3 regions of the Synechococcus sp. PROS-9-1 genome follow, and region 3 is predicted to be linked to each of the others. Evidence: predicted binding sites of a transcription regulator. Region 3 holds the regulator's gene; each other region holds the start of a gene.

Region 1 (7,450 bases), 380 kb from region 3:
GGCGGTCGGTGAGCAAGGGTTCACCACCGGTGAGTCGAAGCGTATGTGCTCCCAATTGACAGGCCGCTTGGATCAAGCGAAGTTGATCGCGTGTGTGCAACAAACCCGGAGGTTCAATACTTTCAGGGCAGCAATATGGACACGCTAAGTTACATTTAGCGGTTAGGGACAACCTTACAACCCCCAACGGCCTAGCCAAGAGATCAAGAACACGTGTTGGCTTTATCATTCTTCGAGAGTTGCTAGATCAGAAGGACAATTGACATTGCGCAACGGCCCCATCGGCAGAGCAAGAACCCGATACGGAACCCTCCCAAGCCAATCATGCATGCTCAGCCGATGATCAGCCAGCTGACGCAATAGGGGTTCTCGATAAATGCTGTCATTGGGGTAAATAGCAAACAGGGGTTGAAGCTGTCTACTGTCATGCGACACCACAGCCAAGGAAGGCTGCTCCTGCCAAGCACGAATCAGCTGGATCAGAACCCAAGGCTCTAACCAAGGCATATCAACAGGAAGGACGAGTGAAGCAAGAAACTTCTCCTGACCAAAAACAGCCGACAAAGCAGCCAAAGGCCCCTGACCAGGGAAGGGATCCAATCTGCACTCAACCCCATCAAACCTTGAAGCCAACTGATGATGACTGGAAATTGAGCTAACCACATCAACTGGCAGATCTAGGCGACGGCACAAACCAATACTGTGCGACAACCAACAGCCACCTTGTGGGTGAGGCAAGAGTGATTTGTCTCGTCCCATGCGACGACTCATCCCTCCGCAAAGCAGACAAGCTCGAAGCCCCTGCACCGATAACACATCCATCTCCATCAAAAGATTGGACATCTCAGAGGCCAAAATGTAGCGAAGAAGACGAAAGACCAAGGACAAGCATCTTCACCTCCTTGCATTCCGTATCCATTGAAACCAAGGCAATGACGATCCAATGATGAAATATAAAGGCGGTTTGCATGTGCGCCGCAACTTGATTCCTCAGCGCATTTTTTAGAAGCCGGGGTTTAATTACACACACAATTACCCCCCATGCTTGGAGAACTCTGGTCGTTCCAGGGGAGATACAGAACTCTTCATCTCACCTGGTTCGCATTTTTTCTGACCTTTGTTGTCTGGTTCAACCTGGCTCCTTTGGCTACCACCGTTAAAGCCGATTTAGGCTTAACTCTCGGTCAAATCCGTACCGTTGCGATCTGCAATGTGGCGCTAACAATCCCAGCCCGCGTTCTGATTGGAATGCTCCTCGACAAATACGGGCCTCGACTGACCTATTCCAGCCTGCTGGTTTTTTCAGTCATTCCTTGCCTGATGTTCGCCTCAGCCCAAGATTTCAATCAATTAGTTGTTGCACGCCTGCTTTTATCCATCGTGGGTGCAGGCTTTGTAATCGGGATCCGCATGGTTGCCGAATGGTTCCCTCCAAAAGAGATCGGTCTGGCTGAGGGGATTTATGGCGGTTGGGGCAATTTCGGATCAGCGTTCTCGGCCCTAACACTCGTAGGACTGGCCGGGTGGCTCTCGTTCTCAGGCGGTTTTGAACTTCCCTCAGGCGCTGTCCTTAATTGGCGTGGTGCTATTGCTCTTACGGGAATTATTTCTGCCGTATACGGCTTTATTTATTACTTCAACGTTAGCGATACACCTCCTGGTAAAACGTATCAAAGGCCTGAGCGCACAGCAGGCTTGGAAGTCACATCAATGCGTGATTTCTGGGGATTGCTGGGAATGAATGTTCCATTTGCAGCCATCCTCTGTGTACTCTGCTGGCGCTTACAAAAGGTTGGTTTCCTGAATGCAGGAACCTATCCACTGGCCTTAGGTGCAGTTCTGATCTGGTTTATCTTTCAAACCTGGGGAATTATTCGCACCAATCGAGAGCTGATCATGGGTACGAAGACGTACCCCAAAGAAGATCGCTATGAATTTAAGCAGGTTGCCATTCTTGAACTCACATACATTGTGAACTTTGGATCAGAGTTGGCAGTAGTTTCGATGTTGCCAACATTCTTCGAAACCACTTTTGATCTCCCAAAGGCAACCGCGGGCATCCTTGCCTCTTGCTTTGCTTTTGTGAATCTTGTCGCTCGACCTGCCGGCGGTCTGATCTCCGACAAGCTCGGCAGTCGTAAGAACACGATGGCATTCTTAACCGGAGGTTTAGGGATTGGTTACCTCGTCATGAGCATGATCAAACCTGGCACGTTCAGTGGAACAACAGGGATCATCATTGCTGTGTTGATCACCATGCTTGCCTCCTTCTTCGTTCAATCAGGAGAAGGGGCTACGTTTGCACTCGTTCCTTTGGTAAAGCGACGCGTCACAGGACAAGTCGCTGGTTTGGTTGGTGCTTATGGCAACGTTGGAGCCGTGACTTATCTCACAATTTTTAGTCTGCTTCCGATGTGGATGGGTGGGGGTAAGGATCCTTCACCAGAAATCATCGCAGCCTCCAATAGTGCTTTCTTTCAAGTCTTGGGGGTCGCTGGCCTGATTGTTGCTTTCTTCTGCTTCTTTTTCCTCAAAGAACCCAAGGGTTCCTTCGATGACCTTCATGAAGGAGAAACAGCGAATCCTGAATTCGCTAACAATTAACACCAACGATCTACTCATAACTTAATCACACCCTGTGGCTTTGGCACAGGGTGTTTCTAATTCGCCTATATCAAAACCATGGCAGAGCCAAACACAACCATTCGCAGTCAATGTCCTTATTGCGGAGTGGGGTGTGGTTTGGACTTGCGACCACCGGCAAAAAAAGGGGAAGCCGTCCGTCGAGATGCTGATGGAACTCCCATGTGGACAGCTAGAGGAGATCGACTGCATCCATCAAGTCTCGGCCAGGTTTGCATCAAGGGGGCCACAGTCGGAGAAACCCTGTCAAGGGGAAGACTGGATCAACCCCTTGGTCGAACCAGTCTTGATGACGACTTCCAACCGATCAGCTGGGATGAAGCTCTTGATCGCATCTCAAATCAAATCAAATCAAGTCTGAAATCCAAGGGACCAGACTCCATTGCAATGTATGGCTCCGGACAATTCCACACTGAAGACTATTATTTGGCGCAAAAACTACTCAAAGGAGCGCTAGGAACTAACAACTTTGACGCTAATTCAAGACTCTGCATGAGTTCTGCTGTTGCGGGTTACACCCGCAGCTTGGGTTCAGATGGTCCCCCATGTAGCTATGAAGACCTAGACCACTGCACTGTGGCATTCCTGATCGGAACCAACACCGCTGAATGCCATCCAGTGCTCTTTCAACGATTACTAAAACGCAAAAAGAAACATCCCGGCTCGGTCACCATCGTGGTGGTGGATCCGCGCCAAACCGATACAGCAAAGGCAGCTGACATTCACCTAGCAGTAGCTCCTGGGAGTGACCTTGCTCTGCTTCACGGCATCGCCCACCTGGTAATGCGTGAAAACGGACAAGATCCTACCTTTATCGATGACTGCACAGACAACTACGACTCCTTTTTTGATGTCGTAGCCCGTTGGACGCCTAGACGAGTGGCCTTGTTTTGTGGCATTCCAGAAAAACGCCTACGAGAAGTCGCCCAACTTTTTCATCGCCGCGAAAAAGTCTTGAGCCTCTGGTCTATGGGAGTGAATCAACGGCGAGAAGGAACCGCAGTAGTGGGTGGAATCATCAATCTGCACTTATTAACAGGCCAAATTGGCAAAGAAGGAGCCGGACCCTTTTCTCTAACCGGACAACCCAACGCCATGGGAGGCAGAGAAGCCGGCGGACTCTCCCATCTTCTTCCTGGATATCGTCAAGTCACAAACCCAGCGCATCGAGCTGAAGTCGAGCAAACCTGGGGATTTCCTCAAGGGAAAATTGCACCCGAGCCTGGCCTAACGGCCTGGCAACAGGTGGAAGCGATGGAGCGAGGAGATCTTGATTTGTGGTGGGTTGCTGCGACCAACCCTCTCGTAAGCATGCCAGATCTCGAGCGCGTTAAAGCAGCGATGAAGCGCTGCCCATTGGTCGTCGTTAGCGAAGCCTATACAGACTCCGAAACATCCCATTACGCCCATCTCCTTCTACCAGCCGCTCAATGGAGCGAAAAAGCCGGAACCATGACCAACTCTGAGCGAAGAGTGACTTACTGCCCTGCATTTAGGAATCCCCATCGAGAAAGCCGTGCTGATTGGGAGGTCTTTGCCGAGATCGGACGGCGACTTGGTTTCAAAGAACAATTCGCATACAACTCTGCAGCCGAGGTCTATACAGAATTCACAGCACTAACGAAAAAGCGGTTGTGTGATGTTTCAGGGTTAAGTCATGACGTTCTGGCCAAAGAAGGACCACAACAATGGCCATTTCCACAAGACAGTTCACCATCTCAAGATTCAAAACGGCTGTACACCAATCAGAAGTTTTCAACCGCGAATGGACGAGCACGGTTCTGTACCGACCAACCACGTGGTCTTGCAGAACCACCCTGTGACACCTACCCACTGGTGCTCACCATTGGCCGATATCTGGGGCAGTGGCACACCATGACGCGCACCGCGAAGGTGAAGCGCTTAACAAAGATGCACCCCGAACCCCTGCTTGAAATTCACCCAAAGGATGCCGATCAGTTCGCTGTTGAACATGGCGAACTCGCCGCCATCAGCTCACGTCGCGGACAACTCACCGCTCGCGTGCTGGTCACAAACAAGATCCGAAAGGGCACGGTGTTTCTTCCCATGCATTGGGGCTTTACGCAAACTCAAGCCTGTGAGGTCAATGCGCTAATGCATGACCATGCTTGCCCCATTTCGAAACAACCTGAATTGAAGGCCAGTGCCGTCATCGTGGCCCCCGCTGTCTCCGTCATTAAACCCATCGAACAGCAAGGCAATCGCTTAAAAAGATTGCGACGCATGATCATCCCAGCATTTCGCTGAACGCAGCATCCAAATTGTGGTGATCATGGCCAGGACGCGCCAATTTACACAAAGCAAAACGCTCTAATTCAAACAAAGACGCCCATTGGCTAACACTAATCTCAATCGATTTCTTTCGAGCCGATTCCTTCACAATGCTGGGTAGCTCTCCCAACACTTGCCAAGGTTCATCCACCGCAATCGGCAAGTCTTTTGCCATCCCCTCTGCCATCAACCGAGTGAGCAGTCGCAAGTGCTCACGCAATGCATTCAAAGCTGGCAACTCATCAGGCCAATCCACAAGCATTTGGCGCTGTTCCTGAGTGAGCTCAAGCCAATGGCTCAATTTTAGTTTGACACCGATGAGATCTAGTTTCCGGCGCACACAAAGAGGAATGCAACGCCAGTTCCCCACAAAATCCTTCTCAAATCCAAAGCAATGACTGGCTTGATTCATGCATTGAACGACGCAAAATGTTCGCATTGAACCATTTGTAGACATCGCCCTCGAAATGGTTTCATTCGCAACCTCGAACTTCAACGTTCAAAGAGAAGATTTTGCGATCTTATGGCCTCTTCGATGCGTTTAGCCATTTCACTTGGACTTCTGCTTGGCTCTCTTCACGGTTGGTATACCAGCGAAGCCAATGCACATGCAGGCACGCCCTACGGCATCAAGAATGTGAATTATCCTGGAGCTTTTGCTGCATTTGGTAGCGATTCACTCAACACGTTTCCATAGTGAGAGTCTGAATTCTTCGATTTAGGCATGAACTCTGGGGTCGTCTCTACAGGAAATCGCAGCCAAATCGCAATAGCGACGGGCTTTCTAGGAGCCTTCATTGTTGGCTCACTTGCGGTACAAATGGTGCTCAGTCAAGGCGGGGTTGCGATCGACGGCACTAGACCCAATGCACAAGTGGAGCCAGTGATTGCTTCACCAGCCACCCTCTGGGCCGATATGGGATCCCGCAGCGAGTTGGTTGAGCAACTTTCGTCATCAACGGCCACCAACGCATCGCCAAAAGCCGTAGTCGATCCAGTTGTGGGATCTGAGGCAACGCTTTGGTCTGCCTTAGGAAGCCGCTGAACATGGAAGAAGGCCTCACTCACCTCAACACATCAGGGGAGGTTCACATGGTTGACGTGGGTGATCGCCGTCCAACGAAACGCGAAGCAACCGCTAGGGGCTGCCTTCAAATGCAGCCAACCACGCTGGAACTGATCCGTTCCGGCAACACACCGAAAGGTGATCTCCTCGCTGTTGCGCGAGTCGCAGCCATACAGGCGGCGAAACGGACCTGGGAACTGATTCCCCTTTGCCACCAATTACCACTCAGTGGTGTGGAGGTCACGATTGAACCGGATTCCTCCCTACCGGGACTCATCCTGTGTTGCCGGTGCCGCACAACAAACAACACGGGTGTGGAGATGGAATCCATGACAGCAGTGTCCATTGGATTACTCACGCTTTACGACATGCTCAAGTCCATTGATCCAGGGATGACCTTGGGTCAGATCGCTCTCACCCATAAAGATGGAGGTCGCAACGGTGCCTGGTCCCGTTGAGCCCTATGGACGCGAAGGATTACCTCTTAGCGAAGCCAGACATCGTCTTCTTGCAGACATCAGCCCAATCAATGCGTTAGATAATTTGCCTCTTGATGAGGCGCTTGGGCGCGTCAATGCCAAGTCAATCAACGCTCCTGTCTCGATCCCAGGGTTCCGAGCCTCAATCATGGATGGGTACGCCTTAGGGCAACACCATCAACCGAGAGTCGGTCAACAATGGACCCTTCAAGGTCGATCAGCTCCTGGCTCTCCATTTGATCGGGTCTTAAACGCTGGTGAAGCCATCCGTATCTTGACCGGAGCCCCCCTCCCAGAAGGAGCAGGCTGGGTCTTGCCACAGGAATGTGTGGAGACCAGCCAAACGCAACTGACCTTGGCTGCTGAAGTCTCGGATCAACCCTGGATCCGAGCCGAAGATGAAGAATGCAAAGCCGGGGATCGATTGATAAATCATGGCCAGCGCTTAACGCCTTCCCAGCTAGGACGCCTAGCAGGTTGCGGTGTAGCCACGCTTGAGGTCCATCGCAAACCTCGCATTGGCCTCCTGATCAGCGGTGATGAGCTCGTGCCAGCCGGGCTAGAGCGACGAGCAGGAGCCATATGGGAAAGCAATAGCACCCTGCTTGAGGCGATCTTGAACAGCCTCCACCAGGTAGTGCATACAAAATGCGTGGTTCCCGATCAACCAGAAGAATTGCGGCGAGCCTTAGCTGAACTCAGCAAAACCTGTGATGTTGTGGTGAGCACAGGAGGGATTTCAGCAGGAGAAAGTGACTGGATCCGAGCGCTTGTGAACGAATTAGGGCAAGTGAGTTTCTGGAAACTGTTTCTGAAGCCGGGACGCCCCTTTGCCTTCGGCCACATCAAAAACCAGGAAGGGACCGTGCCTTTCTTTGGCCTCCCGGGAAACCCTGTTGCTGCAGCGATCACAGCCCTACAACTGCTCTGGCCAGCCTTACAGATCTTGGAGGGTCAACAGGAGCCTGAG
Region 2 (7,450 bases), 390 kb from region 3:
CAGATCGTGAGCAATCGTCCGGCCCCAATGAGGTCCGTTAACAAGCCGATCGCAAAGGAGGCAAGAACGGTGCCGAGCAGGTTGCCAACACCTCCGAGCACCACAACCATGAAGCAGCCCACGATGTAAGAACCACCAACATTTGGGCCGACGGAACCTAAAAGTGACACCGCTACGCCAGCCACACCGGCCAGGCCAGAGCCGATACCAAAGGTGAGCACGTCAACGGTGTCGGTAGGAATGCCAAGGCAATCACTCATCGAACGGTTCTGAGTTACGGCACGAATGCGCATCCCCCAGACGCTTCGATTGAGGAACCATGTAACACCGACCACTGCGACGATCGTCATCACGATGATCACCAGGCGTGGAACCGGGAACGTGATATCCATCCACTCGATGCCACCCCGCATCCACTTCGGTGCCGTGACGTCGACATTGCGGGATGTGGCCCGGGCAATGCGACTGATCTGCGACGCCAAAACACCAGCAAGCAAGACACCGCCAAGGGCAGACACCGCCCAGGTGATGGCGCGGTTGATGCGTGCCCGAGCTCCTTCAAAAAACCGATGAGGCAGCACCAATGGCAAACCAAATCCGAGCACCAAAGCCAGGATCAGCCCAGCCGCATGCGCTAAAGGAACACTGCGAACAAACTGCTGCAAAATCAAACTCACACCCCAAGTAGCCAGCAACGTCTCCAACGGACTGCCATAAAGACGTCGAATTACTGTGCGTTCAAGAAGGATCCCAACGACTCCACTGACAACGAATGCCAAAGGAATTGCCACCAATACATAGAGGCCATAAATAGGTTGAAAAGCGGGAAGCTTGAAGACCATTTGCACCACGTAAGTGGTGTAAGCCCCAAGCATCATCAACTCACCATGGGCAAGATTGATCACACCCATCAAACCAAAAACAATGGCCAATCCAAGAGCGGCCATCATCAGCACTGAGCCGATTGCGACACCATTGAAGAGGCTTTCTAGCAGCAGTTGCACGAGCTGAAATCAAGGACAAAAAAACAACAAAAGGAGGAGTCCGTAACCGAACTCCTCCCTTGAATCACAAGAAGATCAAGATATCTGAGATACAGAGATCAGAGCTTGTACTTGCCACCTTTTGATGCATCAGTCCAATCACAGGCATAGCCTTTGGAATCTGGGTGAATTTGGTTCCAAGCCTGTGGTGCAATAGGTCCATCGGTCTCCTCGAGGATGTCGAACTGACCATCAGCTGTGATTTGACCGATACGGACAGTCTGAGACAAGTGATGGTTTGGCATCACTTCCACAGGACCCTGCGGTGCATCAAAGGTGATGCCCACGAGAGCTTCACGAACCTTGTTGTCATCGAAGGAGTTGGCCTTCTCGACAGCTGCTTTCCACAGATAAACCATGTTGTAGGCCGACTCCTGAGGGTCAGCGACCTGGCGGTCTTCACCATATTTAGCCTTGAAGTCTGCAGCAAACTTCTTGGATGCAGGGGTGTCGATCGACATCATGTAGTTCCAAGCGCCGTAATGGCCTTCCAGGAACTCAGATCCAATCGTGCTGATCTCTTCTTCCGCAATGGAGTAGTTCATCACGTAGTAGCCGTTGGCTGGTGTGATGCCAGCGTCCTGGATCTGCTTAAAGAAGGCGACGTTCTGGTCACCATTCAGGGTGTTGATGATGACACCGCCGTCAGGCAAAGCCTTTTTGATTTTGGCGATGATCGGTGCAACTTCTGTATTACCGAGTGGAAGGTAGTCCTCACCGACAACGGTTCCACCAAGCTGCTCAACTTGGGATTTAGTAATCGTGTTGGACGTCCGTGGGAAGACGTAATCAGAACCAACTAAGAAGAAAGGCTTGCCAGCGGCAGGCGACTTCTCATACATAAATTTGGTTGCGGGCTCCGACTGCTGGTTCGGAGTCGCTCCGGTGTAGAAGATGTTGTTAGAACACTCCTGTGCTTCGTACTGAATCGGGTAGTAGAGGAAAGCATCCTTCGATTCGTAAACCGGAAGCATTGCCTTGCGGCTAGCAGAGGTCCAGCCACCGAAAACAACAGGTACTTCGTCCTGATCGATGAGTTTTTTGGACTTCTCAGCGAAAGTGGGCCAATCAGAGGCACCGTCTTCGACGATGTAGTCAATTTTGTACTTCTTGCCATCAACTTCCACACCACCGGCTGCATTGATTTCATCAATGGCCATCTTTTCTGTATCCACCAAGGTGGACTCAGAAATCGCCATGGTGCCCGTCAAGGAATGGAGGATCCCGACAGTGACGTTGTCGTCATATTCGACGTTGGAGGCCTTCTCATCGCCACCACCGCACGCAGTGACGGCCAGACCCAGCGACGCTGCGGCCATGCCGGCAAATAGACGCTTGGACAATGATGAACTCATGAGTACCGAAAACAAGTGAAACGGCGCTTAAACGCCGGAGAACGAAAGGTACAGATCAAGAGCAAGGGGTTCCTGTATCAATCGGGACAATTTGGCCGGTAAACACCTAAATACGCTTCACTTTGGTAGCTGTTGCAACACAAACGCTTCCACGCGATCGAGTCCTTCCCCAGTTCGAAGATTGGTAAAGCACCAGGGTCGATCCCCCCGCATCCTCAGCGTGTCCTGTTCCATGACTGCTAGATCGGCACCAACGAGAGGAGCCAGATCAATCTTGTTAATCACCAATAAATCCGACCGTGTAATTCCTGGGCCACCCTTACGTGGAATCTTGTCCCCAGCCGCTACATCAATCACATAGAGACAAAGGTCCACTAATTCGGGACTAAAGCTGGCCGCAAGATTGTCGCCACCGCTTTCAACCATCACCAGATCAAGCCCAGGGAACTGACGCTCCAGGTCACTCACAGCAGCTCGGTTGATGGAGCAGTCTTCTCGTATCGCCGTATGGGGGCACCCCCCGGTTTCAACACCACGGATCCGCTCCGGCTCCAACACACCTGAGCGCGTCAGGAATTGGGCATCCTCTTGCGTATAGATGTCATTGGTCACTACCGCTAATTGCAGGCGATCGCGCAATCTCCTGCAGAGCGCTTCCACGAGCGCTGTCTTGCCAGAGCCCACCGGACCGGCGACGCCAAGCCTGAGTTTGCTGCTCATCAGCTCCGGAACAATCGTGAATACAACTCAGCATGAGCCAACTGGGCGAGCCCTGCACCAGCACCACCACTCCAAAGTGCCTTCGGATCCTGAGCTCTCAAAACAAGAGCCTGTGAACTGATCATCGGCATCAATTGCTTCTGGATCCTTTGAGCCGTGGTGGGGCCAATTGGAACTAAGCGGACCGCTGCACTGAGCTGATTCGCAACCCAGCCATACAAATAACCCTCAACCATCTCCAGCTCAGAAATCTTCAAGGAAAGGGCTGCCCACGCCCAGGCCGCGGGCCAAGCCAGAACCACTGGTTGAGGCAATGGATGTCCAAGATCAGCCATCAACTCCAGCAATGAACCGCCCATCTGTGTTTGCTGGGCACGCATCTCAGCCGACTCCCTCACAGCCAGCAACCAGCCATCCAAAGAGATCAAGTCGCTGGGCATCACTGACCGTTCTTCCTCCCAGCTTTGAAGTTGAACGCGCAATGGATTTAACGCCGCAGCCTCCAACCTCAGTGCACCCCTCTGAAGCTCAGCTTCAATCCAATGTTGAAGATCGCATGCATCGATCAGAGAACCGTTTTGGATCAAAACTTCAAGACCCTCGGAATAACTGAATGCACCAACGGGCAAGGCAGGACTCACCAACTGCAGTAATGCAAGCGATGTCATGAGTGCTGATGACCGATATAGGCACCGCCTTCAGGCATGAATGGACGACAGCACCGTGTCACCTTCAATCCACGACCGTTGAGCATGGTGGCGAGCACGGAGTCATCGAGCAACAACAGCTCATGCTCATGCAACTCAAGAGCCACATGGCGATTTCCTAGGTGATAAGCAGCCTCAAGCAATGCCAACGGCGTTGCTGCCTCCACTCGCAACAACTCCTCAGGAGCAGCGGTAACCAGCACATGCAGCTGCTCATGCGAATCGGTAAGGCGATCACCAGGCATCAAGGCGCGCTCGCGCGGCAACTGCAACAACACCTCTCGACCACAGGCTGTGCGACGACGGCCACGCAGCACCGTGCGCTGGTGGGCGCTCAGCGGCAACTCCATCACCGAGAGGCTGCCGTTGGGCGATAACTCCTCAGACCTGAGGCGATGGTCCAAAACGATCAAGCCAACATCCAAGGGTTTAGACAACCAACAAGATCACACAACAAAGACTGCCCAAACAGCACACCATCGTTTGGTAGTGCTTGCTACAGAGCTGAGGAGTGTTGGCGTCGAGCGTGCCTCCATGCATCGACTTGATCCATGGCACGGCACCTGCAACTTGCAGTTTTTTGCAGGCAGCAGCGGCAGTCAGCATCAAGGGGGCTGCACCGCTCCCCTGAAATTGATGCGCGCCGAGCGTGGAGAGAACGGGCGTTGCGAGCTGCCACTGCTTCACACCGCTGGTGGCCTCGTGGGGGGAGACCAATTGAGCATCAACCTGACGTTGAAACGAGATAGTCGCTGCCTGATCACCAGCGTGGCCGCTCAAAAGGTTTATGGATCAGTAGGTCGCAGCAAGCTCAACCCCCAGGGAGCTTGGGCCCATCAAAACGTGAAGGCGAACCTTGATGCAGGGAGTGATTTGGAGTGGCTTCCCCAAGAGCTTGTGCTCTATGCGGACGCACTATTTGAGCAAAACCTAAGCATCACGTTGCCGTTAAATGGCTCGTTTCTCAGCGCGGAAATCGTACGTCTGGGGCGCACTGCCGCAAACGAAACATTGGGGAAGGGCCGCTGGAGATCAAGTATTGAGCTCCAACGCCGAACGCCTGAGGGAAGACGCTGGGAACTCGTTGACAGACTGGAAATCAGCGACGAAGCGCTGAATGGGGTCCATGGACTAAATCAGCAACCCGTCTTTGGCACCTTGGTTTGGGCGGCACCCTTCCCTCTCCAAACAGAAAGGATCAACACCCTCCTCGATGCGGTTCGGGAGGATCGCAAGGAACTCGAAGGAAGCATGCATTGCGGCGTTCTCCCCCAGGGCCTGATCGCCCGTTACAGCGGTTTATCAAGCCGTGATGCCCGTTTCTGGTTCAGCAGAATCTGGGCTCGAACCCGTCAGGAACGAGACCTGGCAGCGCCACAGATTCCCAGGGTCTGGCCTTTGCAAGAGCATCCATTGAGGCCAGCAGAAGGTTCATTCTGAACCTTCTGCTGGCCCAGAGAGAGAGAAACTAAAGTCAGTGCAAGGTCACCATGCACCTCAGCCCTCAGGAAAAAGACAAACTGCTGATCGTTACCGCCGCCCTCCTGGCGGAACGTCGTCTCAACCGTGGACTCAAGCTCAACCACCCTGAAGCCGTAGCTTTGCTCAGTTTTTTGGTCCTTGAAGGAGCCAGAGATGGCAAGAGTGTGGCCGACTTAATGCAAGAAGGCAGCACATGGCTGAGACGCGACCAAGTGATGGAAGGAATTCCAGAACTCGTTAACGAGGTTCAAATCGAGGCGGTTTTTCAGGACGGAACCAAGCTTGTGACCTTGCATGATCCGATTCGCTGAGGCTTCCTCTGAATGGCACTCCTGATCCCCGGTGAACTGCTAGCCGAACCCGGTGAGCTTGAACTCAACGCCAACAGAGAGGTCACAACCCTCACCGTTGCCAACAGTGGCGACCGCCCCGTGCAGGTGGGATCCCACTTTCATTTCCAAGAAGCCAATGCTGCCCTGATCTTTGACCGTGACGCTGCACGCGGCCAAAGGCTTGACATTCCAGCTGGTACGGCCATTCGCTTCGAGCCCGGTGACAACCGCGACGTGAATCTGATCCCATTTTCTGGAGCACGCCGCGTGGTCGGCTTCAACGGACACATCAACGGACCCCTCGACGCCTGATTCATGCCCTACCGCATCTCCCGCCAGGCCTACGCCGAAACCTATGGGCCAACCACTGGAGACCGCATTCGTTTAGCGGACACCGAACTCATCCTTGAAGTGGAGAAGGACTTCACCACCTACGGCGATGAGGTGAAATTCGGCGGCGGAAAGGTGATTCGAGATGGGATGGGCCAATCCCAAACCTCCCGGGCTGACGGCGCCGTTGACACCGTGATTACCAATGCCCTCATTCTTGATTGGTGGGGCATCGTCAAGGCCGATATCGGCCTCAGGGATGGCCGCATCGTTGGCATCGGCAAGGCCGGCAACCCCGACATCCAGGAAGGCGTCACCATCGTGATTGGACCCGGCACCGAAGCGATTGCTGGTGAAGGGCACATCCTCACCGCTGGTGGCATTGACACGCACATCCATTTCATCTGCCCCCAACAGATCGAAACAGCCCTAGCCAGTGGTGTGACCACCTTGATGGGCGGCGGCACCGGACCGGCCACAGGGACCAATGCAACCACATGCACCCCTGGTGCATTTCATATCAGCCGAATGCTCCAGGCCGCCGAGGGGCTGCCCGTCAACCTGGGATTTTTCGGAAAAGGAAATGCCAGCACCCCTGAAGCCCTAGAAGAGCAAGTGCGCGCTGGTGCCTGTGGACTGAAGCTTCATGAGGATTGGGGCACGACACCTGCCGCCATTGATGCCTGCCTGTCGGTAGCCGATCAAATGGATGTGCAGGTTTGCATCCATACCGACACGCTCAACGAAGCCGGCTTCGTTGAAGACACCATCGCCGCGATCAAAGGCCGCACGATTCATACCTTTCACACTGAAGGGGCTGGCGGCGGCCATGCACCAGACATCATCAAAATCTGCGGCGAAGCGAACGTGCTTCCCAGCAGCACGAACCCCACCCGGCCCTACACCCGCAACACACTCGAAGAACACCTCGACATGTTGATGGTGTGCCATCACCTTGATCCCAAAATCCCAGAAGACGTGGCCTTTGCGGAATCACGCATCCGCCGCGAAACCATTGCTGCTGAAGACATCCTTCACGACCTCGGCGCCTTCTCGATCATCGCCAGCGACTCCCAAGCGATGGGACGGGTGGGAGAGGTGATCACACGCACCTTCCAGACCGCCCACAAAATGAAGGTTCAACGCGGAGCCTTACCCGAGGACTCAAGCCGAAACGACAACCACCGCCTAAAGCGCTACATCGCAAAGGTCACGATCAATCCAGCAATCGCCCATGGCATCAGCAGTCAGGTGGGGTCTGTGGAGACAGGCAAACTCGCCGATCTGGTGCTCTGGAAACCAGGATTCTTTGGCATACGACCTCAACTCGTTGTGAAAGGCGGTTCGATCGTCTGGGCCCAAATGGGTGATGCCAATGCCTCAATCCCCACGCCAGGTCCTGTGCATGGGCGACCAATGTTTGCAGCCTTCGGCAAAGCCCTTGCGCCCAGTTGCCTCACCTTCATGAGCGATGCAGCCAT
Region 3 (7,450 bases):
GGCAAGAGGAGAGTCGCTTCCGGATGCTGTGTTGTCTTGCGACCCGATGGCATCAGAGGCCATTGCCTTGGTCGATCGCCACTTGGCGGCTTGCCCTAAGCCAGTGGGTGCGGTGCATTGGCTGGGCCATGCCCATCTCGATCTCGCCTGGCTTTGGCCCGTGGCTGACACCTGGCAAGCGGCAGAACGCACCTTCCGTTCTGCTCTCGATCTGATGGAGCGTTATCCGGAGCTGCACTTTGCGCACTCCACCCCGGCTCTCTATGCCTGGGTGGAACGCCATCGACCGGCCTTGCATGCGCGAATTCAGCAGGCCAGTCGTGAAGGTCGCTGGGAGCCGATTAATGGCCCTTGGGTCGAAACCGATTGTGTTCTGGTGAGTACGGCATCCCTGTCGCGTCAGTTCAGTCTTGGACAGGAGGACAGCCAAAGGCGTTTCCCGGAATGGCGGCATGACTTGGCTTGGCTGCCAGACAGTTTTGGGTTCGCGGCCGGACTTCCTGCTGTGGCGGTTGCCAACGGAGTGCGCTGGTTCTGCACACACAAACTGGCTTGGAATGCCACCAACCGCTTCCCCCATCGTTTGTTTCGCTGGCGCAGCCGCGGAGGCGCGGAGGTTTTGGCGCTGATGCTGCCGGGAATCGGCACCGATGGCGATCCGGTAGCGATCGCAAAAGAGCAGCGTGATTTTCAATCTGCCACTGGGGTGGAGCAGGCGATCTGGCTCCCAGGGGTTGGCGATCATGGCGGCGGTCCCACTGCCGAGATGCTGGAACAGCTAAGGCTTTGGGAAGGACAGCCGCAGGCTGTGACACAGCAGCCCGGAACGCTGCGCTCCTATCTCGATCAATTGGAGCCTTGCTGCTCCACCTTGCCGGTCTGGCGCGATGAGCTTTATCTCGAGCTGCATCGGGGGTGCGCGACCAGTCGACCTGATCAGAAACGTCACAATCGCAGTTTGGAACGGCTTCTCCGAGAGGCTGAGCTTGCTGCTGCGTTGCTTGGCCCTCGGGCGAAGGCTCTCGAGCCCAGCCACGAGCAGGCCAGCGATTGGCGACCTCTGCTGTTCCAACAATTTCATGACATCCTTCCGGGCACATCGATTCCGGAGGTGTTTGAGCAGGCTGAACCGATCTGGTGTGATGCTCGCCGCCGTGCGGCCCGCTGTCGAGATCAGTTGTTAGGTCATCTACTCGCGTCCAACCATGAGGGGTGGGCGTCAGATCCCTATCGCTCCCATTGGACCTGGTGCGGCTTACAGCCCCTTGCGCACTGGTCACCGTTGCTGCGCTTGCCTCGAGGGCATTGGTCCAGCGGTGGGCAGATCCTTCCTCAGCAGGCGGCCCCTTCAGGCGGTGTTTGGGTGCAACTTCCTTGTAGCGAAGGCGTTTGCGCGCTGCCGCTGCAGCGCAGCCTTGAGCCACTGGGGTCGGCCTTGCCCGTTCGTCATCCCGTGAATGTGGAGGTTTTGTCGTCAGGAGTGTGGAGGCTGAGCAATGGGCTGGTGTCTGCGGATGTGAGCGCCCATGGACTGGTTCAGCTGCGCGACGGGAATGGGGTGCCACAGCTCAGCGAACCCATGCGATTGCTGCGTTTCTCCGATCGAGGGGAGTTCTGGGACGCTTGGGATCTTGCCGCTGATTACCGCCAACATCCGCTGCCGATGGCTGCAAGCTGGTCGGCAGAATTGGTGGAGTCGGGCCCTCTGGCCGCACGGATTGTGCTGCGCACGGTTGCTGGATTGAGCAAGGTGCGTTTGGACCTCATGCTGCAGGCCGATTCGCCCTGGCTCGAGGCCCAGCTCAGCGTCCATTGGCAGCAGACCCATGAATTGCTGAGGTTGGAATTGCCGTTGAAGAGCCCTGCTGTGCGTTGGGCTGCCGATACGAGTGGTGGAGTGATCGAGCGACCAGCAGAAGCGATTACTCCTTTTGAACAAGAGCGTTGGGAATTGCCTGTGATTTCATGGCTGGCTGCCGAAGCAGAAGCTCCCGGGGGTGGGATGGCTGTCTTGCTGGATGGTCCTCAGGGTGTCGATGCCAGCGCCAACCACCTGGGAGTGTCCCTGCTTCGAGGCCCAACCTGGCCAGACCCTTCAGCCGATCACGGATGGCACAGGCATCGGTTGGCCTTCATGCCAGCCCTGCTCGGTTGGAACCGCAGTGGTGTAGCCCAGGCGGCGATTCGATTCAGGGAGCCAGGATGGATGGGTCCTCGTGGGCTGGATCAGCCTTGGCAAGGGCTTCCCGCCTTGCCCATCGGTCTGGTGCCGATTTCAATCCGATCAGCGCAGGGTGACGGGCTCAGCGATAACGCGGTTAAAATTGAGTTGCTTAATCCCGGACCAGCTCGTCAGCGTTGGCTGCCTGGGAGCGATTGGAGGCTGAGCTGCGCCAAGTCCAACTCCCGAAGGACCTTCTGGGAGGTGCACCCTGGCGAGCTCATCACATTGGTCTTGGAGAGCGTTCAATCCTCGTGATCATCGAACGGATCGTCGAGGTTTTTGGATGGAGGGCCAAAGGCTGTGTACACCCCCAATCCTGTTAACCCAAGCAGGGCTGCCAGCACGGCAATCGCCACTGACATGGCCGGGGACGAACTTTCCATCACAACTCTCCACAGGATCGACGCCTTTACGGGTCGGAGCCCCTACAGTATCGAGACTTAATTCCACCCGAGACTTCAGCGCTGCCATGGCTCAACGCACTCGTCTGGGCGATTTGCTCCGCCCCCTGAATTCGGAATACGGCAAGGTTGTCCCTGGCTGGGGAACGACACCGGTAATGGGCATTTTTATGGCCCTGTTCCTTGTGTTCCTGCTGATCATTCTTCAGCTGTACAACAAGTCACTGATCCTTGAAGGAATCAATGTCAACTGGAATGGCTTAGGTCTCGGCTGACATCAGGTCATGAATGTTTTCGGCATTGGACTGCCAGAGATGGCCGTCATCGCGGCGGTCGCTCTCTTGGTGTTTGGACCTAAACGGCTCCCTGAGTTCGGCCGTACCCTTGGAAAAACACTGAAGGGGTTTCAGTCGGCTTCCAAGGAATTTGAACGCGAAATTAATAAGGCTATGGCTGAACCTGAACCCGTAGCGGATCAGGACAAAGCTTTAGAAGCATCAGCTGAAACTGTTGTCTCTCCAGTGGTTGCGCCAAAATCAGAGCCAACATCCCCTTCCGATTGAGTCGATGAATCGCGGTGATCTCCGCTTAGTGGTGGGGTTGGGGAACCCAGGCAACCGCTACGCCAACACACGACATAACGTTGGCTTCATGGTCTTGGAACGTCTGGCTTCTCGGGAGGGTGGCGGCTTCCGTTCCATTCCCAAGCTCCAAGGTCAGCTTGCTGATCTGGGTGCTGGGGACAAGCGATTGCGGTTGTTGATGCCCCAAACCTTCATGAACGACAGCGGGCGCTCGATTCGGTCTGCATTGGATTGGTTTGGGTTTGAGCTGCATCAGCTCTTGGTCCTCGTCGACGATATGGATCTGCCGCTTGGACGTTTACGTTTGCGGGCCCGCGGGTCTGCTGGTGGCCATAACGGCCTTAAAAGCACCATTCAGCATCTCGGCACGCAGGATTTTGCGCGTCTGCGGATTGGAATCGGTGCACCCGGACAAAATCCCAGTGAGCGCAAGGCACGAACGGTGTCGCACGTGCTGGGAAGTTTCAGTCGTGATGAGGAGCTCCTTCTCGACAAGGTTCTGTTGGAGGTCGTTGATGGTTTGGAGAGGATTCAGCGGCAAGGTCTCGATCTGGCAGGGAATCACATCAATGGGCTTCAGCTGGCTCCCACCAGCACTGAGGCGTGATGGCAGCGCTACCCGTTACTACCGCCCATCTGCGGGTTCAACGCCAGAGTTTTGCGGATCAATGTTTGGAAGGAGACGTCCGGGCCGGAGGCTTCAATTGGCAGTTCAGCTGGTTTTTTGATCGTGGTGAGCTGAGTGTGGAGCCCTCTCTGGGGCGAGCTTTGATTCAAGACGCGCTCCTGCGTTTTCTTGTGAAATCTGACTATGACCTTGAGCCGGGAGGGGACTACACCTTCACGGTGAGGGCCCGGTTTTGAGGGGATCGGGACCTGGCCATTGCAAAGGCCGATCTAAATAATCTTCGAGGATCACGAGTGCGGCGATGGCGTCGAGATCGCCATATGGGATGCGCAGGCCCGCAGGAAGCAAGCGTTTCCAGCCCCGTGAAGGCCATAACTGCCAGTAACGCTCTCGGGCTCGCAGGGTGGTCCCGGTTTCGTCCACGACGCGGACCTTCAGGCTTGAGGGAAGTTGTTGTTGCCAGATCGTGCTGCTGGTGCCATCACCGATCACCAGCTCATCAATCTGAGCTGACGTCCCCTGAGCCTCCTCCATCCAGGCGCGAAGCTGCTCAAGGACCTCAGTGCTGGGGATCACCCTGCCTTGAAGCACGGTGTTCGTGGCGGTGTCTGCTAGCAGCAACCCACATTTGCTTCGACCGGGATCCAGGGCTACGACGCGTTTCATTGGCTGAGGCGCAACTGAATGGCGATCGGATCTGCCGTTTCGCTGCGCCGTAAAGCGACCGCTTCCAGCGCAGTGAGTCCTCCGTTGCGGTCGATCAGCTCTTGGCCAAGCGCATTGATGGCACTGCCATCAAATTGCAGGCCCTTGCTGAGAGAACCGCGTCTTTGCACCTCGGCCAAGGTGGAGGCAAGGAGAAGGTTCAGTCGGTTGCGTACGGCTTCTGGGTCACGTTCATTGCTCGCGAGGGTGGTGCGGGCTAACACCTCACCCTCCCTGGTTACCGTGACATTGGGGCGCACTTCAGGGAAGGCGTACACAACGGTTTCGCCAAGGAGCACATTGGCTGCTGAGCGGATGTTCACAACCCAGGTTCCAGGTTTGCGAATCGTTTGCTCCAAGCGCTGGATATCGGGTCGAGGAACCAGCAGGAGCTGGCGCTCAACCGGTTGGCCAGGAAGCACTTTTTGATAGGCCTGAAGATTGGCGTCTCGCAGTAGCTGATCAATGACCGCTTTTGCCTGATCGGGGCGTTCGAGCTTCAGGGTCGCGGTGGCAAGTGGCTGACCGCTGCTAATGGCGACGTTTCCGCGCCGCAGCGCTAAGAGAGAGTCTTCCAGTTGATTGAGTTCCTTCTCGCCACTACGAATTTGCGAGCGCACGGCCGAGAGTTCCTGCTCGGTGCGTTGGATCTCAACATCTTTCGCATCCACGTCTTGGCTCAATCGCTGCCGCTCCTCTTCTAAGGATCGGGTTTGTTCCTGGAGGGGCTTGAGGGTGCGACGCAGTTCTGCCGCTCGCTGTTGGGCCGTTGTGAGCTCTTTGCCGGCTTGCTTCTGAGCGCGTTTGCTTGTTTTGAGGTCGGCGCGACTGCTCCGCAATTTGGATTCGAGAGCATTGAGTTCAAACAGGCCGACCCTCAGCTGCCGACTCACCAACAGCAAGAGTCCAAGGGAAAGCGCACTAATCAGGCTGCCCGTTAACACCGTAATCACCACTGCCGTGCGCTTCGGACGCAGTCCAAGCAAGCTCAGCCGAGCTTTCCCTACGCGAGAGCCAAGGCGGTCTCCCAGAGTGGAGAGCACGCCTCCAAGCACAAGCAAAGCGAGAAGTAGAAACCAACCGGTCACGGAGAATGAAGGATCAGAGTTCGGACGTGAGCTCCATCTTCACCTGAATGGTCAGCTGAACCGTTTGGCTAGAGCGATTGGATCGAGAACAGTGATCTTTTTGCGATCGATATCGACAAGGCTCGATGACTTGAGGTCCCCAAGGAGACGAGTGATTGTCACGCGTGTGGAACCGATGGCCTCGGCGATGGCTTGGTGTGAAAGGCGTAGGTCGATGGTGATGCCACGTTGACCAGGCACGCCGAAATCTCGACACAGCACCAGCAGAAAACTCACCAGCCGAGATGACATGTCCCGATGGGTGAGGGTTTCGATCATCGTTTCGGTCTGAAGAATCCTGCTGGACAGACCCTGCAACAACAGCAAGCCAACACTGGTGTCAGCTTCGATAGCCTGCCGAACAGATGTGGCTGGAGCCGTCACCATCTCCACTCTTGTGAAAGCGATTGAGTGGTAGAAGCGATCAGAGCGGTGACCTGTTAGTAACGACAGAACCCCAAACAAACTGTTTTCACGTAACAAGGCAACAGTGATTTCCTCTCCAGATTCGTAAACCCTGGAGAGGCGGACGGCACCTCGTCGAATGAGATAGACCTTTTCAGCAGGGTCGCCAGGGAAAAAGATGGTTTTCCCACGCTCCACCATCTCGGTATTGGCACCATCGAGTCCCCGAATAACGTCTTGAAGGGTGCGGCTGGCTGGAACCGAGGGGCTTCCGAAGTTCGAGCCCACCGGGCGAATTGTTGGTGGTGCGTAGCGGCTGAAGCCGCGGCTGACCTCGCCCATGGTCCCTACTCGTACTTCGGGATGCTATGGATCAGCCCCTCCTGCTCATGTAGCAAGGAACACGAAACTCCGCATTTTCACCTAGCGGAGAGCGCCGTTCTTTGATCGTTCATGATCTGCTTCAGGCCAGGCTCGGCTAGGTCAAGAAGGGCATTGAGCTGGTCACGGCTAAAAGGAGCTCCTTCCGCAGTGCCCTGCAGCTCCAGCAAATGCCCTTCTTCGTTCATCACGATGTTGAGATCCACATCGGCTTGGCTGTCTTCGCTGTAGTCGAGATCGAGAAGGGGGCGATTGTGGATCACGCCAACGGAGACGGCGGCCACCTGGGATTGGACAGGGTTGGTGTTGAGGACCCCTTGTTGAACAAGACGCTCACAGGCGCGTTGAAGCGCGACCCAAGATCCGCTGATCGCAGCGGTGCGGGTGCCTGCATCCGCCTGAATCACATCGCAATCGATTCTCAACGTGTTTTCGCCGAGAGCTTCCATGTTGATGGCTGCGCGCAGGCTGCGGCCGATTAGGCGCTGAATCTCTTGGGTGCGTCCGCTCAATTTGAGCAGTTCTCTGTTTTGACGCTCCGGAGTTGATCCAGGCAGGAGTCGGTATTCGGCGCTGAGCCACCCCTTGCCTTGATCTTTGCGCCAGCGAGGCACCCCTTCTTGATGACAAACGCTGCAAAGAACAGCGGTGCGTCCGCTGTGGATGATCACTGAACTCAGGGCAAATCCCATGGGATCCCAGCTGATCGAGAAGGGGCGAAGGTCGCCCGGCTGACGTCCGTCATTGCGAGAGGTATCGGTCATAAGCCCAGGGTGCGGAGGTGCTTTGAGCCTGCCAGTTGGCTTGGCACACCATGGATGGTGTTAAAACACTTGTGCATTCGATTTTCACCGCTAGATTCATCCACATCCGGATTTGCCGGACCTCGGCGAATGTGATGACCATCAGCCTCAGCCCTCTCCATCATTCCCGTGAGCCGCGCACTGGTGACCACAGGACTCTCGAGCAAGCAGGGCTTCGAAGACTTCCCTCAG

What was found. The regulator NtcA, encoded in region 3, controls nitrogen genes in cyanobacteria. The targets are predictions, from matches to a motif close to GTANCNNNNGNTAC.
Region 1: a site for NtcA is predicted at 912-925, ahead of SynPROS91_RS11800 (molybdenum cofactor guanylyltransferase). Genes of this name have one in related genera too.
Region 2: a site for NtcA is predicted at 4,312-4,325, ahead of SynPROS91_RS11740 (urease accessory protein UreD). Genes of this name have one in related genera too.

Annotation. Positions count from the first base shown of each region.
Region 1 covers NZ_CP047961.1:2,217,645-2,225,094, forward strand. The annotation lists gene SynPROS91_RS11795 (GTP 3',8-cyclase MoaA) at 1-229, opposite strand, end outside; gene SynPROS91_RS11800 (molybdenum cofactor guanylyltransferase) at 226-888, opposite strand; gene SynPROS91_RS11805 (MFS transporter) at 1,042-2,604, shown strand; gene SynPROS91_RS11810 (molybdopterin oxidoreductase family protein) at 2,683-4,911, shown strand; gene SynPROS91_RS11815 (nitrate reductase associated protein) at 4,892-5,347, opposite strand; gene SynPROS91_RS11820 (hypothetical protein) at 5,459-5,632, shown strand; gene SynPROS91_RS11825 (hypothetical protein) at 5,660-5,980, shown strand; gene moaC (cyclic pyranopterin monophosphate synthase MoaC) at 5,983-6,459, shown strand; gene SynPROS91_RS11835 (molybdopterin molybdotransferase MoeA) at 6,443-7,450, shown strand, end outside.
Region 2 covers NZ_CP047961.1:2,203,914-2,211,363, forward strand. The annotation lists gene SynPROS91_RS11715 (branched-chain amino acid ABC transporter permease) at 1-1,004, opposite strand, end outside; gene urtA (urea ABC transporter substrate-binding protein) at 1,103-2,398, opposite strand; gene ureG (urease accessory protein UreG) at 2,516-3,118, opposite strand; gene SynPROS91_RS11730 (urease accessory protein UreF) at 3,118-3,786, opposite strand; gene ureE (urease accessory protein UreE) at 3,783-4,250, opposite strand; gene SynPROS91_RS11740 (urease accessory protein UreD) at 4,360-5,265, shown strand; gene SynPROS91_RS11745 (urease subunit gamma) at 5,316-5,618, shown strand; gene SynPROS91_RS11750 (urease subunit beta) at 5,631-5,951, shown strand; gene ureC (urease subunit alpha) at 5,955-7,450, shown strand, end outside.
Region 3 covers NZ_CP047961.1:318,893-326,342, forward strand. The annotation lists gene SynPROS91_RS01520 (alpha-mannosidase) at 1-2,479, shown strand, start outside; gene psbN (photosystem II reaction center protein PsbN) at 2,467-2,607, opposite strand; gene psbH (photosystem II reaction center phosphoprotein PsbH) at 2,694-2,900, shown strand; gene SynPROS91_RS01535 (TatA/E family twin arginine-targeting protein translocase) at 2,910-3,188, shown strand; gene pth (aminoacyl-tRNA hydrolase) at 3,193-3,816, shown strand; gene SynPROS91_RS01545 (DUF3146 family protein) at 3,816-4,073, shown strand; gene SynPROS91_RS01550 (Holliday junction resolvase RuvX) at 4,051-4,503, opposite strand; gene SynPROS91_RS01555 (DUF3084 domain-containing protein) at 4,500-5,630, opposite strand; gene ntcA (global nitrogen regulator NtcA) at 5,682-6,416, opposite strand; gene rph (ribonuclease PH) at 6,494-7,219, opposite strand; gene SynPROS91_RS01570 (cob(I)yrinic acid a,c-diamide adenosyltransferase) at 7,354-7,450, shown strand, end outside.